4 regions of the Acerihabitans sp. genome follow, and region 3 is predicted to be linked to each of the others. Evidence: predicted binding sites of a transcription regulator. Region 3 holds the regulator's gene; each other region holds the start of a gene.
The links. Region 3 encodes CRP, which controls carbon source genes, mostly activating them, when cyclic AMP is high. Its sites were predicted from a motif close to ATGTGANNNNNNTCACAT; they were not measured.
Positions count from the first base shown of each region.

Region 1: psiE (phosphate-starvation-inducible protein PsiE) is a predicted target of CRP. The motif match lies at 1,331-1,348, and genes of this name have one in related genera.
Region 2: idnD (L-idonate 5-dehydrogenase) is a predicted target of CRP. The motif match lies at 1,756-1,773, and genes of this name have one in related genera.
Region 4: azuC (stress response protein AzuC) is a predicted target of CRP. The motif match lies at 1,786-1,803, and genes of this name have one in related genera.

Region 1 is NZ_DASWOM010000006.1:6,258-9,470, reverse strand. Features, by position in the region: gene VGC33_RS00950 (GlxA family transcriptional regulator) at 1-768, shown strand, start outside; gene psiE (phosphate-starvation-inducible protein PsiE) at 875-1,273, opposite strand; gene VGC33_RS00940 (OsmC family protein) at 1,514-1,945, opposite strand; gene VGC33_RS00935 (methyl-accepting chemotaxis protein) at 2,304-3,213, shown strand, end outside.
Region 2 is NZ_DASWOM010000093.1:65,317-68,529, forward strand. Features, by position in the region: gene idnO (gluconate 5-dehydrogenase) at 1-611, opposite strand, end outside; gene idnD (L-idonate 5-dehydrogenase) at 665-1,696, opposite strand; gene VGC33_RS16175 (AAA family ATPase) at 2,407-2,946, opposite strand.
Region 3 is NZ_DASWOM010000015.1:18,516-21,728, forward strand. Features, by position in the region: gene VGC33_RS02305 (YccS/YhfK family putative transporter) at 1-1,430, opposite strand, end outside; gene crp (cAMP-activated global transcriptional regulator CRP) at 1,484-2,116, opposite strand; gene VGC33_RS02315 (OsmC family protein) at 2,433-2,855, shown strand; gene VGC33_RS02320 (phosphoribulokinase) at 2,951-3,213, opposite strand, start outside.
Region 4 is NZ_DASWOM010000077.1:18,933-22,145, reverse strand. Features, by position in the region: gene VGC33_RS12775 (LysR family transcriptional regulator) at 1-656, shown strand, start outside; gene VGC33_RS12770 (SDR family NAD(P)-dependent oxidoreductase) at 846-1,640, shown strand; gene azuC (stress response protein AzuC) at 1,889-1,972, shown strand; gene VGC33_RS12765 (hypothetical protein) at 2,042-2,890, opposite strand; gene VGC33_RS12760 (DinI-like family protein) at 3,138-3,213, shown strand, end outside.

The DNA of each region.
Region 1 (3,213 bases), on a different contig from region 3:
CTTGCCGGATCGCTGGACAGTTTCCTGGTGGCCGGTTCGCCGGCGGCTACCGGGTTCAATCTCGGGGCGCAAAGCCTGGCGGCGCTGGCGGCCTGCTGCCGGCAAAGCCAACGATACGGATCGGTGTGTACCGGTGCGTTGATCCTGGCCGCCACCGGATTGATGGATGGCTACCGGGTCACCACCCACTGGGCGGTGTCCGGGGAATTGGCGCGTCGTTATCCCGATGTGCGGGTTAATGCCGATGAAATCTATATTTGCGACGGCCCGCTCAGAACCGCCGCGGGCGTCACTTCCGGGCTGGACCTGGCGCTAAAAATGGTGGAAGAGGATTTGGGCCGCGAGGTGGCGATGGCGATTGCCGCCAACCTGGTGATGTTTTTCAAACGCCCGGTCGGCCAAGGGCATTTCAGCCGCAAGGGCCGCGCTTCGCTGGCCGGCAGATCGTCACTGCAGGATATGCAGCGCTGGGCCATCGCCCATATCAATGAGGTGACAAACGTTAAAGCCCTGGCCGACCATATGCAGCTCAGCACCAGGCATTTTACCCGTCTATTCCAGGAGGCGCTGGCGGTGACGCCCGCGCAGTGGCTGGAGCAGGAACGGGTGGACAAAGCGCGCCGACTGCTGGAGTCCACCCGTCTGGCGCCAAAGGAAATCGCCGTAGCCTGCGGTTATTCCAGCGTGGATATCCTGCGGCGCGCTTTTTTGCGGCAGCTGAAAAGCACGCCGACAGAATATCGCCGTTATTATACTGGTTCTGATTAAACCCCACGGGTAAAGCCGTTTTACCTGCGCCCGCAGCGAAAATTTTATTACATTCCGCTTATTTGGCAAAAAAATGAAAATACCGCGGCGCCGCCCGGCAGGTCTGTTATTCGCGTTTCAGGCGGTGACTGTTGACCAGCCACAGGGTTACCACCAGGATCAGGATGGCGGCCGAATAATACAGCGTATCCTGCGGATCTTTATGATCAACGATAATCAGGCGGATAATGGCGGTGATGCCGATATAGACAAAGTAGCGCAGCGGAAAGTGATAGCCGGACTGAAAATACTTCACAATCAAAGCGATAAATTCAAAATACAGGAAATAAATTACAATGCCTTCAATCAACTGGTAGTAAGACGCCAGTTCGCCGGTCACCAACAGCACCTTGGCCAGCAAAAAGGTTTCCTTCCCCATAAAGACTATCAGGATAAGCGCCAGGAACAGCAAGCCGATATTCAAAATCATCTGCAGCACGGATGCGATGCGCATACCGGTAATCATATCTTACCTCATCGTGATAGTTTCCTGTCGGAAAGGCCCATGAGCATAACACGATTTATGTGATGCACATCACATTATATAAGGCACTAACAATCCTGCGTTCAGGCGGCAACATGACGGGGCGGGTGCGGCGGTGCGGTGCGGTTTGCGCCTTATCCCGAAGAGAATGCGCACAGCAGCCACGCCGTTACGCAAGCCCCGCCCGTACAGGCGGGGTGGGGGTCATAACGCGGTGTGGATTCAGTTTTTCAGTTGATAGGTCAGTGTGATTTCAGCCTTAAGAACCTTCGACACCGGGCAGTTTTCTTTGGCCTGTTTGATGATGGCGTCGAACGCCTGTGTATCAATCCCCGGCAACACCACGCTGCTATCAAGGGCGATTTTGGTAATGCCGTAACCGCCATCCACTTTATCCAGCGAAACATCGGCCTTGGTGTCAATACTTTCGGGAACGTATCCTTTTTCGCCCAGCATCAGCGACAGCGCCATGGAAAAACAGGCCGAGTGCGCGGCGGCGATAAGTTCTTCGGGATTGGTGCCGGGTTTACCTTCGAAACGGGTGTTAAAGCCATAGGGCTGGCTGCTTAGCGCGCCGCTTTCCGTGGAAATGGCGCCCTTACCCTGTTTGATATCGCCTTCCCAGTGTGCCTGCCCGTGTTTATGAATAGTCATTTGTATCCTCCGAGTTGTTCAGCAACAGCCCTTAGTATAGCTACTCCTGTCGGAGTTGGGCGTTTGATGTGAATATTGCCTTAGAATATTGCCCTATTATATCCAGGCATATGCACAGCGAACGCCGCCATTTTTTTATATGCCCCTACGCGGCATTCAGCACGATCCGGTGACTGCCACAGGTTTATTTTTTTCGCGCAAGCATCAGCCGGATAAATGCATTCCGGCATTTTGCCGCCTGAGATCTCATCATGGTTAAAAGAGTCTAAAGAAGCAGGAAAAATTGCCGATAGTTAGGCTAGACAATTATCTTACGCATTACATTATTGGTATGTATAAATTTTATATGGAAAAAAACATGACCGGTTTACTAAAAAAAACAAATGGCATCAAAGTGTCACATAAACTTTTTTTGGGTTTTGGCATTGTATTATTATTGGTCGTTATCGCATCCGGATGGAGCGTGCAACGATTTAAAGGAATACGCGATATTTATGAAAAGACCAATCTTATTTATAATATAAACATTGATGTTTTTCAGGTTAAAGTCAACCGCATTAAATATCTTTATTCGTCCGACGAAGCGGTGCGTAAGACCATGGCCGGCTTTATCGATGACGCCACCAGGCTCACCCGCGAAGCCCAGGCGTTGTCCTGGGATAAAGAATCGATGGCAAGCCTGGATAATATTGCCCTCTATCTCGGGGATTTTAATAAATCGCTGGAAAAAATGGGTGTTTCTTCAAAAAAAATGGTGGCTGTCCGCGCCCAACTGGACGAACTTCAGAACCAGGACGCAATCGGACCTTTTAAAACCGCGCTGCTGAACCAAACGTTTGGCACCGATATGGATAATCAGCTCAATGATTTTGTATTGGCTTTTATTTTAATCAAGGACAATACATTCAATTTGCAATTAAAAGGAACCGATGACGCCTGGTCCTTGATACAAAAAAACTATGCGGATGCCGAGAAAAAATATAACGACCTGGCAGTCAGTCTCTCGCCGGAAAAAAAACCTGCTCTTGATGCTTTTTGGCGCTACTTTGGCCAATACAGGGATGCTAGCCAAACTTATTATACCGTTTACAAGGATTTAAATAGTGCGGAAAATGACGTCAAGACCGCCGGCGATAAAAGCAGCGCCGCGGTTAAAGTTATTATAAATATTGTGAAGCAAAAAAATGATGCGCTGGCCTACAACTCGTCTAGCATTACCATTATCATCGGTTTGCTGGCGGTGGTTTTCGGCATTTTGGTGTCATGGT
Region 2 (3,213 bases), on a different contig from region 3:
TCCTGATTATCCACCAGGGCCTTGGTCATCTCGGTATCAAAATAGCCGGGGGCGATGCCATTCACCTGGATATTATAACGGGCCAGTTCCACACACATGCCCTTGGTCAGCATTTTAACCGCGCCCTTCGACGCCGCATAAGGGGTAATGGTGTCGCGGCCCAGTTCGCTTTGCATCGAGCAAATATTGATGATTTTTCCCTGGTTACGCGTAATCATATTGCGGGCGACGGCTTGTGATACCAAAAAAACCGCCGTTTGATTTACCGCGATAATATCATTCCAATCCTTTTCCGGGAACTCGGTAAAAGGATGGCGGCGCTGAATGCCGGCGTTATTGATCAAAATATCAATAGGCCCGATATCGGATTCAATCTGCGCTATTGCGCTATTGACCGCCTGGCTTTGCGTCACATCAAACGCGGCGGAGTAAGCGATATATCCTTTGTCTCTTAATTGCTGCGCCGCTTTTTCCGCGCGCTCGACGGTAATATCATTGACGATGATTTCCGCGCCTGATTGCGCCAGGCCATTGGCCAATAGAAACCCAATGCCCTGGGCGGAGCCGGTAATCAGCGCTTTTTTATTTTTCAGTGAAAAGATATCGTTCATAATAAATTCCTATTTTTAAAATCCATGGCTTTTTCAAAGCAACTACCACATGTTCAAAACACCAACTGCACCTTTGACGCCAAAGACTTGTCGGCCGCGAAATTAAGCGCCTGTTCAAGCTCGGCCTGCGGATATTCACCGGATAACAACGGCAGCGGATCGACGGTGCCGTTGCCCAGCCAGGTGACGGCGGTATTGAATTCGCTGGTAAAACGGAAGCTCCCCACCAGCTTGATCTCCTTGGCAATCACCATCATCATCGGGAACTCCGGCGTAACCCCGCCCATGCCGACCTGGACCAAGGTGCCCCTGGCCCGGGTTAATTCGAGACAGCGGGTAATGGACTGGGGATGGCCCGAGGCTTCAAAAGAGATATCGAAATAGCCTTTTTCATCGGCGTAGGCGGCGAAATCACCGTTGGCCGCATGCAGGGTTTTGCCGGCGCCCATCCGGGTGGCGATATCCAGGCAACGCTGGCTCATGTCGGCGCAGACGATTTCCCGCGCGCCCGACGCCTTGGCGGCCGCCACCAGCAAACTGCCGATAGGCCCGACGCCGGAAACGAACACCGTTTTGCCCTTCACGTCCCCGGCTTGATGCACCGCGTGAATGGCCACCGCCAAGGGTTCGGCAAAGGCCATGACACGCTCATCGAGCGTATTATCAAATGGAATGCACTGGTCGGTGTCCACTACTTTAAATTGAGTAAATCCACCGTCCACGTGCGGAAAATACATGGCGCTGCCAAAAAAACGCATATTAATGCATTGGTTTTCCTCACCGGACAGACAATATTTACACTGCTTGCAGGGTTTGCTGGGGTTGATTGCCACGCTCTGGTCAACCTTAAGCCCCGGCGCATCGCTTTTTACCACATGGCCGATAACTTCATGGCCCAAGATCATGGGCTGGCGTACTTTAAAATTGCCGACCGCACCTTCCTGATAATAATGCAGATCGGAACCGCAAATGCCGCCGCGCGATATTTTAACCAAGGTTCCCTGGCCGGAATATTCAACATTCTGCGCCACAACGGCAACGGATTTTTTCCCGGTAACCACACAAGACTGGGTATCAATGTTCATTTTATTTCCTTAACGGTAATGTCGTTGAGGTGCAGTTAATCGGCAATGGATGTGCAAAACTGTGATGAATGTCACTTAAAAATGATGTAACGAAAATGATGTAACGCATAACGTGATTGACTTAATAAAAAGCAACTTCAGTCCAGGGAGAAAAGGAAATAAAGTAAAAAAACGGCAGGGTAGGCTGTTGCCAAAACAGAGGTTAATTACGTGGTCAGGGCGTTTTATCCCGATAATTAATATCGTAGTTGAGGGTGCGGCTCTTATAAAAAGGCAATATATAAGCACGGCCGATCCAGATATCCGTTAATGCCTGTGGTGAATTTATGCATCATCAGCCATAACGGTGCTATCGTTTTTATCGTACAACGGGTATGACGCGCTATATTCCGATGAATAATAAGTTATATTCCGATGTGTAATATTTTATTAATTCAGCTTGTCCTGTATTATTTGGGTGTATTTTTATGTTTTCCATTAGACGGCGCGGATAATGAGCCAAACACAAAATTTGAGGGAAAACGGCGCCCGAGGCGATATCAGTAATGCTGGCGATATTTTCCGAGGTCATGGCAAGGATGCAGCGTGAACCCAGCGGATACTATGGTTCCAGTATAGAGGGGGGCGTCGCCGGTTTAATGGACCGCGCACGCGTTGCGAGGGATAAATTCAGGGCTGTTACAGCCTGCGGCCTGTGGGGGGAAACGCCATTATTCCAAGTTTCCGGACAATGCATTGAGGATAAATCTGGCCCGATCCGCTACGTTGATTTTCGGTATTTCCACAATGTCATAATTCAACGCCGGGTAAGCCGTTACCAGCAGGTCGTATTCAGCCAAAGCGGTAGCGAAAGAATGCCGCCGTTCGGGATCTTCGGCATAAATTTCGCGCCAGGGTGGGGTTAAAAAAACCTGTCGATAATAACGGTGGGCAATGCCATAGCGCGTTAAATAAGGTTTCCCTGTTATGTGCTCAAGGTTGGCCGCCGCGTCCACCACCCCCCGATCGAAAAATATCCATTCGTTTGCGGTGTTGGCCTTGGCCCAATCGGTGACGGCCAATTGAATAACGTTGCGTAAAAACGCCGCCATATTAATCCAGGGTAATGCCTGGCCGCCTCGTTTCATCTCTTCGCTCACCACGCGCCGGCCGGGTTCTTCTATTACGGTATAGCCGAGCCGCTTTAACTCAGCGAGTATTGTGGACTTGCCGCCGCCGGAACAGCCAGAAATAACAACGTAGCGATTCATTTTTTCCAATTCCTCGATATGATTTCCATCCTAGAATTTATTTGCAGTTTTTACATTGCGTTACCCTGGGGCGAAGCCTCCCCGGTTGCTGTCAGTAAGGTTGGTTTCGTATTAGCGTTCAGGTTACCCATGCCGCCGGCGGAGGGAGAATCTGTCCTACACTTCAAACAGCTTCACTGAACCCCTTGTTCAATCTGATTCGTTAAGTTATCGGCATCCTGTCAATACCTTAGGTTGTTGGAGCGAAAATGGAACCTGGCGATGGTG
Region 3 (3,213 bases):
AGCGACAGCAACTGCAGCGTATACACCGCGGTTACCGTCATGCCGGTCATCGCCAGGCCATAGTTTTTACGCAACACCAGATAAGACGCCAGCGTCAGCGCCAGCATGCACAGCAACACCGTGCCGTCGTCCAGCCTGAGCCGCAGCGTGCCGGCGGCAATCACCAGCCCGGCCAGCGTGCCCAGCGCCCGATGCTGGATACGCACCCTGGTGGCGTTATAGCCGTTTTGGCTGACGAACATCACCGTCATTAAAATCCAGTAGGGTTTGGGTAAATCCAATACCAGCCCCAGGCTGCCGCCGATGGCCAACATAATCCCAAGCCTTGCCGCGCTGCGCAGCGCCATGGATTTAAGGGAACAGTAGCTGACCAGCGCATGCCAAAAAGACAGCCTCTGCTGGTTGTCGGCCATCAGGTCGCGGCGGTAGAGCGGGCGCTGGGTGCGCAACAGCCTGGCGATACGGCTGAAGTGGTAATAGCAAAACTGCCCGACCGGATTATCCGGGTGGCGCTCGGCAATTTTTTCCAGCGCCGACAGCGCGGTAACCATGTTAAAACGCCCTGGCTGACGGTGATATAAAATATCATCCGCCAGCACCCTCAGCCGCGTGGCAATCATGCGGGCGTTATAACGGATCACCGCCTCGGCGTGGCTTTGTTCCACCAGTTTTTGGACTTCGTCAGGCTGGTGCAGGCTCACGGCGATATGCTCTTGCAAATCCAGCGCCACCTGGAAAGAACGCAACAGGCGTTTGTATTGCAATTGGTTGCTAGCCGACAGCATATACAGCTGCTGGTACACCTGGGCTATTAGATCGATCACCGACTGCTGACGGGCAAACAGCGGCGGCAGGGCGGTTTCCGGATCGGTATGCTGAGTCAGCAGGCTGTATTTCGCCTCGATATAATCCGCCAGCTCCCGATATAGCAGACTGAGCGATTCCCTCATCGGCTGCTCTTTCCATAGCCGGAACCACAGGGCGTTAAACAGGCCGTACCAGGCGGTGCCGGCAATATACAGCAGCGGCGGCACGGCGGGCGGCACATTGCCGGACAGGCCCAGGGTAAAGATGGCGGCGATAAGCGCGGCGGGCAGCAAACGACCATGCAACGGGCTGATTTCACCGGTGACGCCGAACAGCAGCGCCAGGCCGAACAGCACCAGGGGTAAGGGCACCGGCACGGCCAACAGCACCTGGATCAGCACGCTACTCAGGGCGAACAGCGAACCGCCCACCGCCAGGCGTTTAAAAAAGCGTTTATGCAGGGTATCGAGGCCGGCGATATTGCAGCAGGCGGGAACCAGTGAAAACAGCAGGCCGTTTTGCAGGCTGCCGAATAACAGGCCGACGGCCACCGGCAGGCATAACACGATGGTCTGCCGCAGGGCATAATTGACTTCGGGGTGGTAGATTAACCGGCGCCACATACTGTCAGCAAAAAAAGCGTGGTACGGAGCACCACGCCTGTCTAACGGGGCTATCAGCGCGTGCCGTAAACGACAATGGTTTTACCGTGCGCGGATATCAGGTTTTGGTCTTCCAGCATTTTAAGAATACGTCCCACCGTTTCACGGGAACAGCCGACGATTTGGCCGATTTCCTGACGGGTAATCTTGATTTGCATACCGTCGGGATGGGTCATTGCGTCGGGCTGTTTCGCCAGATTCAACAGGGTCTGCGCGATGCGCCCGGTCACGTCCAGGAATGCCAGGTTACCGACTTTTTCCGAGGTGACCTGTAAACGGCTGGCCATCTGCGCCGACAGGCGCATCAGGATATCCGGATTTACCTGGATCAGCTGCCGGAATTTTTTATATGAAATCTCGGCGACTTCACAGGCGGTTTTCGCCCGCACCCAGGCGCTGCGTTCCTGACCTTCCTCGAATAAGCCGAGCTCGCCGATGAAATCTCCTTGGTTAAGATAGGAAAGAATCATCTCTTTGCCTTCTTCATCCTTAATCAGCACCGCCACGGCGCCCTTAACGATGTAGTAAAGCGTTTCAGCCTTTTCACCCTGATGTATAAGTGTACTCTTCGATGGATACTTATGAATATGGCAATGAGACAGGAACCATTCGAGAGTCGGGTCTGTTTGCGGTTTGCCGAGAACCATTCGCTGTTATCCTCTTTTGTCATCGCTATCCCAGGTTCGGGACATCGTATTCCCTGTTACGGCGCTTGTATTATTCACTCTGTGTCCGCGTTTAAACGGAGCGGCGCAAGGGAACTTATTAGGGTCTGGTATTTTGATGTTCCGATCGATCTCTTGCCCTTTAATTATCATGAGCCCGATCCAGCCTTGTTTTTAGCATAGGTTTGATGCAGTGTCTTCTGTTGTCTTGCTTCAGCATGAAGTATGTTCAGTAACATTGCCAGTTTTCCTACAAAAATGTAGTCTGCTGGAAAGTTTTATATCAGGAGTCATCATAATGCAGGCACGGGTAAAATGGGTAGAAGGGTTATCTTTTATGGGCGAATCCGCCTCGGGCCACCAGGTTTTAATGGATGGGAACGCAGGGGAAAAAGCGCCCAGCCCAATGGAAATGGTACTGATGTCGGTCGGCGGCTGCAGCGCCATTGACGTGGTGTCCATTCTACACAAGGCGCGGCAGGATGTGCGCGATTGCGAGGTCAAGCTCACTTCTGAACGCCGCGACGAGGCGCCGCGCCTGTTTACCCATATCAATCTGCACTTTATCGTGACCGGCACCGGGCTAACCGACAAGGCGGTGGAACGGGCGGTGACCCTATCGGCGGAAAAATACTGCTCCGTTTCCCTGATGCTCGGCGCGTCGGTAAACGTGACCCACAGCTTTGAAGTGCGCGACGAACGCCACGCCCCCGCCGCCTAACCGGCCCGCCAACACCACACTCAAACCCGCGTGTTAAGGGAGAGTGTGCCAATGGGGCCGAATCGGGCGTGGTTTTCCCGCCCGCGGCCTCGTGTTTACTTAATTTCCTTTCCTTCCAGCAACCGCTGCACCAGCGGCCCCATAATCAGCTCCATCGCCAGCCCCATCTTGCCGCCGGGCGCCACCAGCGTATTGATATTGGAAATAAAGGAGCCTTGCAGCATCGCCAGCAGGTAGGGCAGGTCGATATGCGCCAGGCTACGGAAATGAATAACGACAAAACTTTCGTCAAGCGAGGGAATCGCCTTGGCGGCGAAAGGATTCGACGTATCGACGGTCGGCACGCGCTGGAAATTAA
Region 4 (3,213 bases), on a different contig from region 3:
ACGACGTCACTGAACTGTTGCGCGCCGGCAAGGATGAAATCAAAGGCACGATAACGCTTACCGCGCCTTCCGATTTCGGCCGCAATCGCCTGATCGGCCTATTGGACCGTTTTCGCCACGATTTTCCCGCCATTAATTTTATTCTCTCCCTGTCCGACGCCGCCGCCCCCATCGGCGACGATACAGATATCGCCATCCGCTATGGACGACCCGGCGACGGCGCCTTCACGGCCCGTAAACTGGCCGACAGCCATCGGGTGGTTTGCGCCGCGCCGGGACTGCTGTCGCAATTGAGCCCGCCGCCGGCGCCCGTCAGCCTGCAGGCCTTGCCGGCCATTGTCCTGGTTAACGCCCTCGGCATTCAGGAACCCTGGGTTTATCGCAATGAAGGAAATATGCCGCAACAGATGATGGTCACGCCGGCTTATACCACCAATGATGGCGATATCAGCCACAAATGGGCGATCCTGGGTTATGGCTTCGCTTATATGCCCATCCTTGATATCAGGGAAGACCTGGCCGCCGGTCGGCTGGTGACGGTATTAGATGAATATTTCATCGAGCCGGCACCCCTGTATGCCCTGTATAACCGTAATAAATTCCAGGCGCCCCGCATCAAAAGGCTGCTGAATTTCCTGCTCGAAAGCCTGGCATAACAGCGGACTGAAAGCGGTTTTAACACCGGGTCAGCGCGGCGCGGTATGCGGCCTGGATCAAGAATACGTACAGCGTTGCCCCGCCCCGCTTAACGCCGCCAGCGCCATGACCTATCATGGTAGAACGAGGACAGGCCGTCGGTCATACCTCCCCGTCCTGCTTCCCACCTTTTTTTTCTGGAGACTATTATGCATATTGATTTATCGGGCAAAAACGCCATCGTCACCGCCTCCACCGGCGGCATTGGATTTGCCATCGCCACCGGGCTGGCGCGCGCCGGCGCCTCGGTGGTGATTAACGGCCGCAGCCAGGCCTCGGTGGACAACGCGCTGAGCCAGTTGCACCAGGCGGCGCCGCAGGCGACGGTAACGGGCGTGGCGGCTGATTTGTCCAATGCGGCGGGGGTTAGGCTGCTGACCGGCGCCGTGCCCTCCGTCGATATTTTAGTCAACAATGCCGGTATTTACGGCCCCAAGCCCTTTTTCGATGTGGATGACGATGAGTGGGAGCGTTATTTCCAGACCAACGTGATGTCGGGCGTGCGGCTGGCGCGCTTTTACCTGCAAGGCATGCTGGACCGCGGCTGGGGACGCATGGTGTTTGTCTCGTCGGAGTCGGCGCTGAACATCCCGCCGGAAATGATTCATTACGGCGTGACCAAAACGGCGCAGCTGGCCGTGGCTGGCGGCCTGGCCAAGCTTGCCGCCGGTACCGGGGTTACGGTGAACTCCGTGCTGCCCGGCCCCACGCTGTCCGAGGGGGTGCGCGACATGCTGCAGGATTCCGCCCGGGAGGCGGGCGTGAGCATTGAGCAGGCGGGTACCGATTTCGTGCGCACCCATCGTTCCAGTTCCATTATCCAACGCCTGGCGACCCCCGAGGAAATAGCCAACCTGGTAATATACACCTGCTCCCTCCAGGCGTCGGCCACCACCGGCGCTGCGCTGCGGGTGGACGGCGGGGTTATCAACAGCATCGTCTAGCGCTGAACAAGACAAGAAACGATGCGCAAGGATAAATATCCGGCCATGCCGCGCCGCTGGGGTAATCCGTTGCGCGCCAGTCCGCCGCGGGATGGCTGTAAAGTGTTAATGAACGGCGGCAATATTGTGAATTACACCTTTTTTTATGTGATGTGCATCACAAATATTTGCATTTATGTGACGAAGGTCATATTATTACCCCATCAAAGGCAATCACTTTACAGGTCAATCCTGGTTAGGGGACGCATATGAAATTCCGTAAATTCCTGAAAAAAATGCTGCTGTCATACGTTAATACCGTGAAAGACGTACCGCCCGGTGCCATGTATTAATTTCCATGATTGCAAAAAAGCTGCCGCGGCAGCTTTTTTTTTTGGGGAAAATCGGGTAGGCAAGGAAAGTCAATGCGAGTCCTGGTCCCAGTACTGATATTGCGTGGCCGTGCTTCGGTGCCGCCTGATGACCGCCAGCGGCAGAATTTCCCTGTCGCTGCCATAGCTCAGGATGCAGTTGCCCCTATCATCGTTGCGCCGGCACTCTTCCACTTTGGTCAGTTGGCTCATCGGCGTTATGGACACCGAGAAAGAGCCTGCCTCCCTGCCGTCTACGCCATACAGGTAGCGGGTGCTGGCGTGCAGCGAACGCATTGAGCTGAAATAACCCTTATCATCATAGGCATAGATATTTACGTCGTTGCTGAAGGGATCGCTTCCCCGCGCGGTGCTTTTGAGGAGCCGCAGGTTTTTATCATAATCATAGATCGCGGTGGTAAAACCGGGTTGGCCGTTGATGGTAAAGGCATCCGTCGAGGAAGTGATCACGCCCTTTTCGCCGACAAAAAACCGGCTCTTACCCTGCTTATGGTTAACCAGCGACTGCTTGCCGTCCTGGTCGATGATGATGGCGATATCGTACTCGCTCTCCCAGCCATCGCCGGATTTTACCGTATGATTGGACATGCGCAGGGTCATATGGCCCTCCGTCTTGTGGTAGTCGTACGCTTCTTCGCTTAGGGCGCTGCAGGCATCGAAACTGATGCTTGACCGGGCCTGTTCATCCAGATCTTTTCCCACCATACCCGCCACCACCAAGCGTATGTCGCCTTTGGCGGTACCGCTTAACATGATTAAGTTATTGCTGTCGTTGATGGTTTTCTTAGCCGGGGGACATTGATTTTCAGCCGCGGCGGCGTGGGCGGCCAACCCGGCCAGCAGGATCAATACCGGCAATCGGTAAATTAGTTTAATCATATTCATTCCCAGGCAGAGCTGTTATGCGGATATCCACTCAAAAGTCAGGTTGCCGAAGGGGCGAAAAGGATTGAGCACACCAGAAAAGTATACCCTTGATGTTAACACGGTGCCACGTCTACGCCATGCCAAGCCCTGATGCAAACGGCGCGGCCGCCGCTTTTTTTACCCGGGATCCGGCGAAAGCGCCTTGCAATCATCCTGGCAAGACCTGTATATTCAGCCAGTAAAATTAAGAGGATGGATCATGCACGTTAAACTGATTTACGATAAACGAAATTTCGGCTCCTTGCCCGGTGCCGACAGCCTTATCCTGGCCGAAC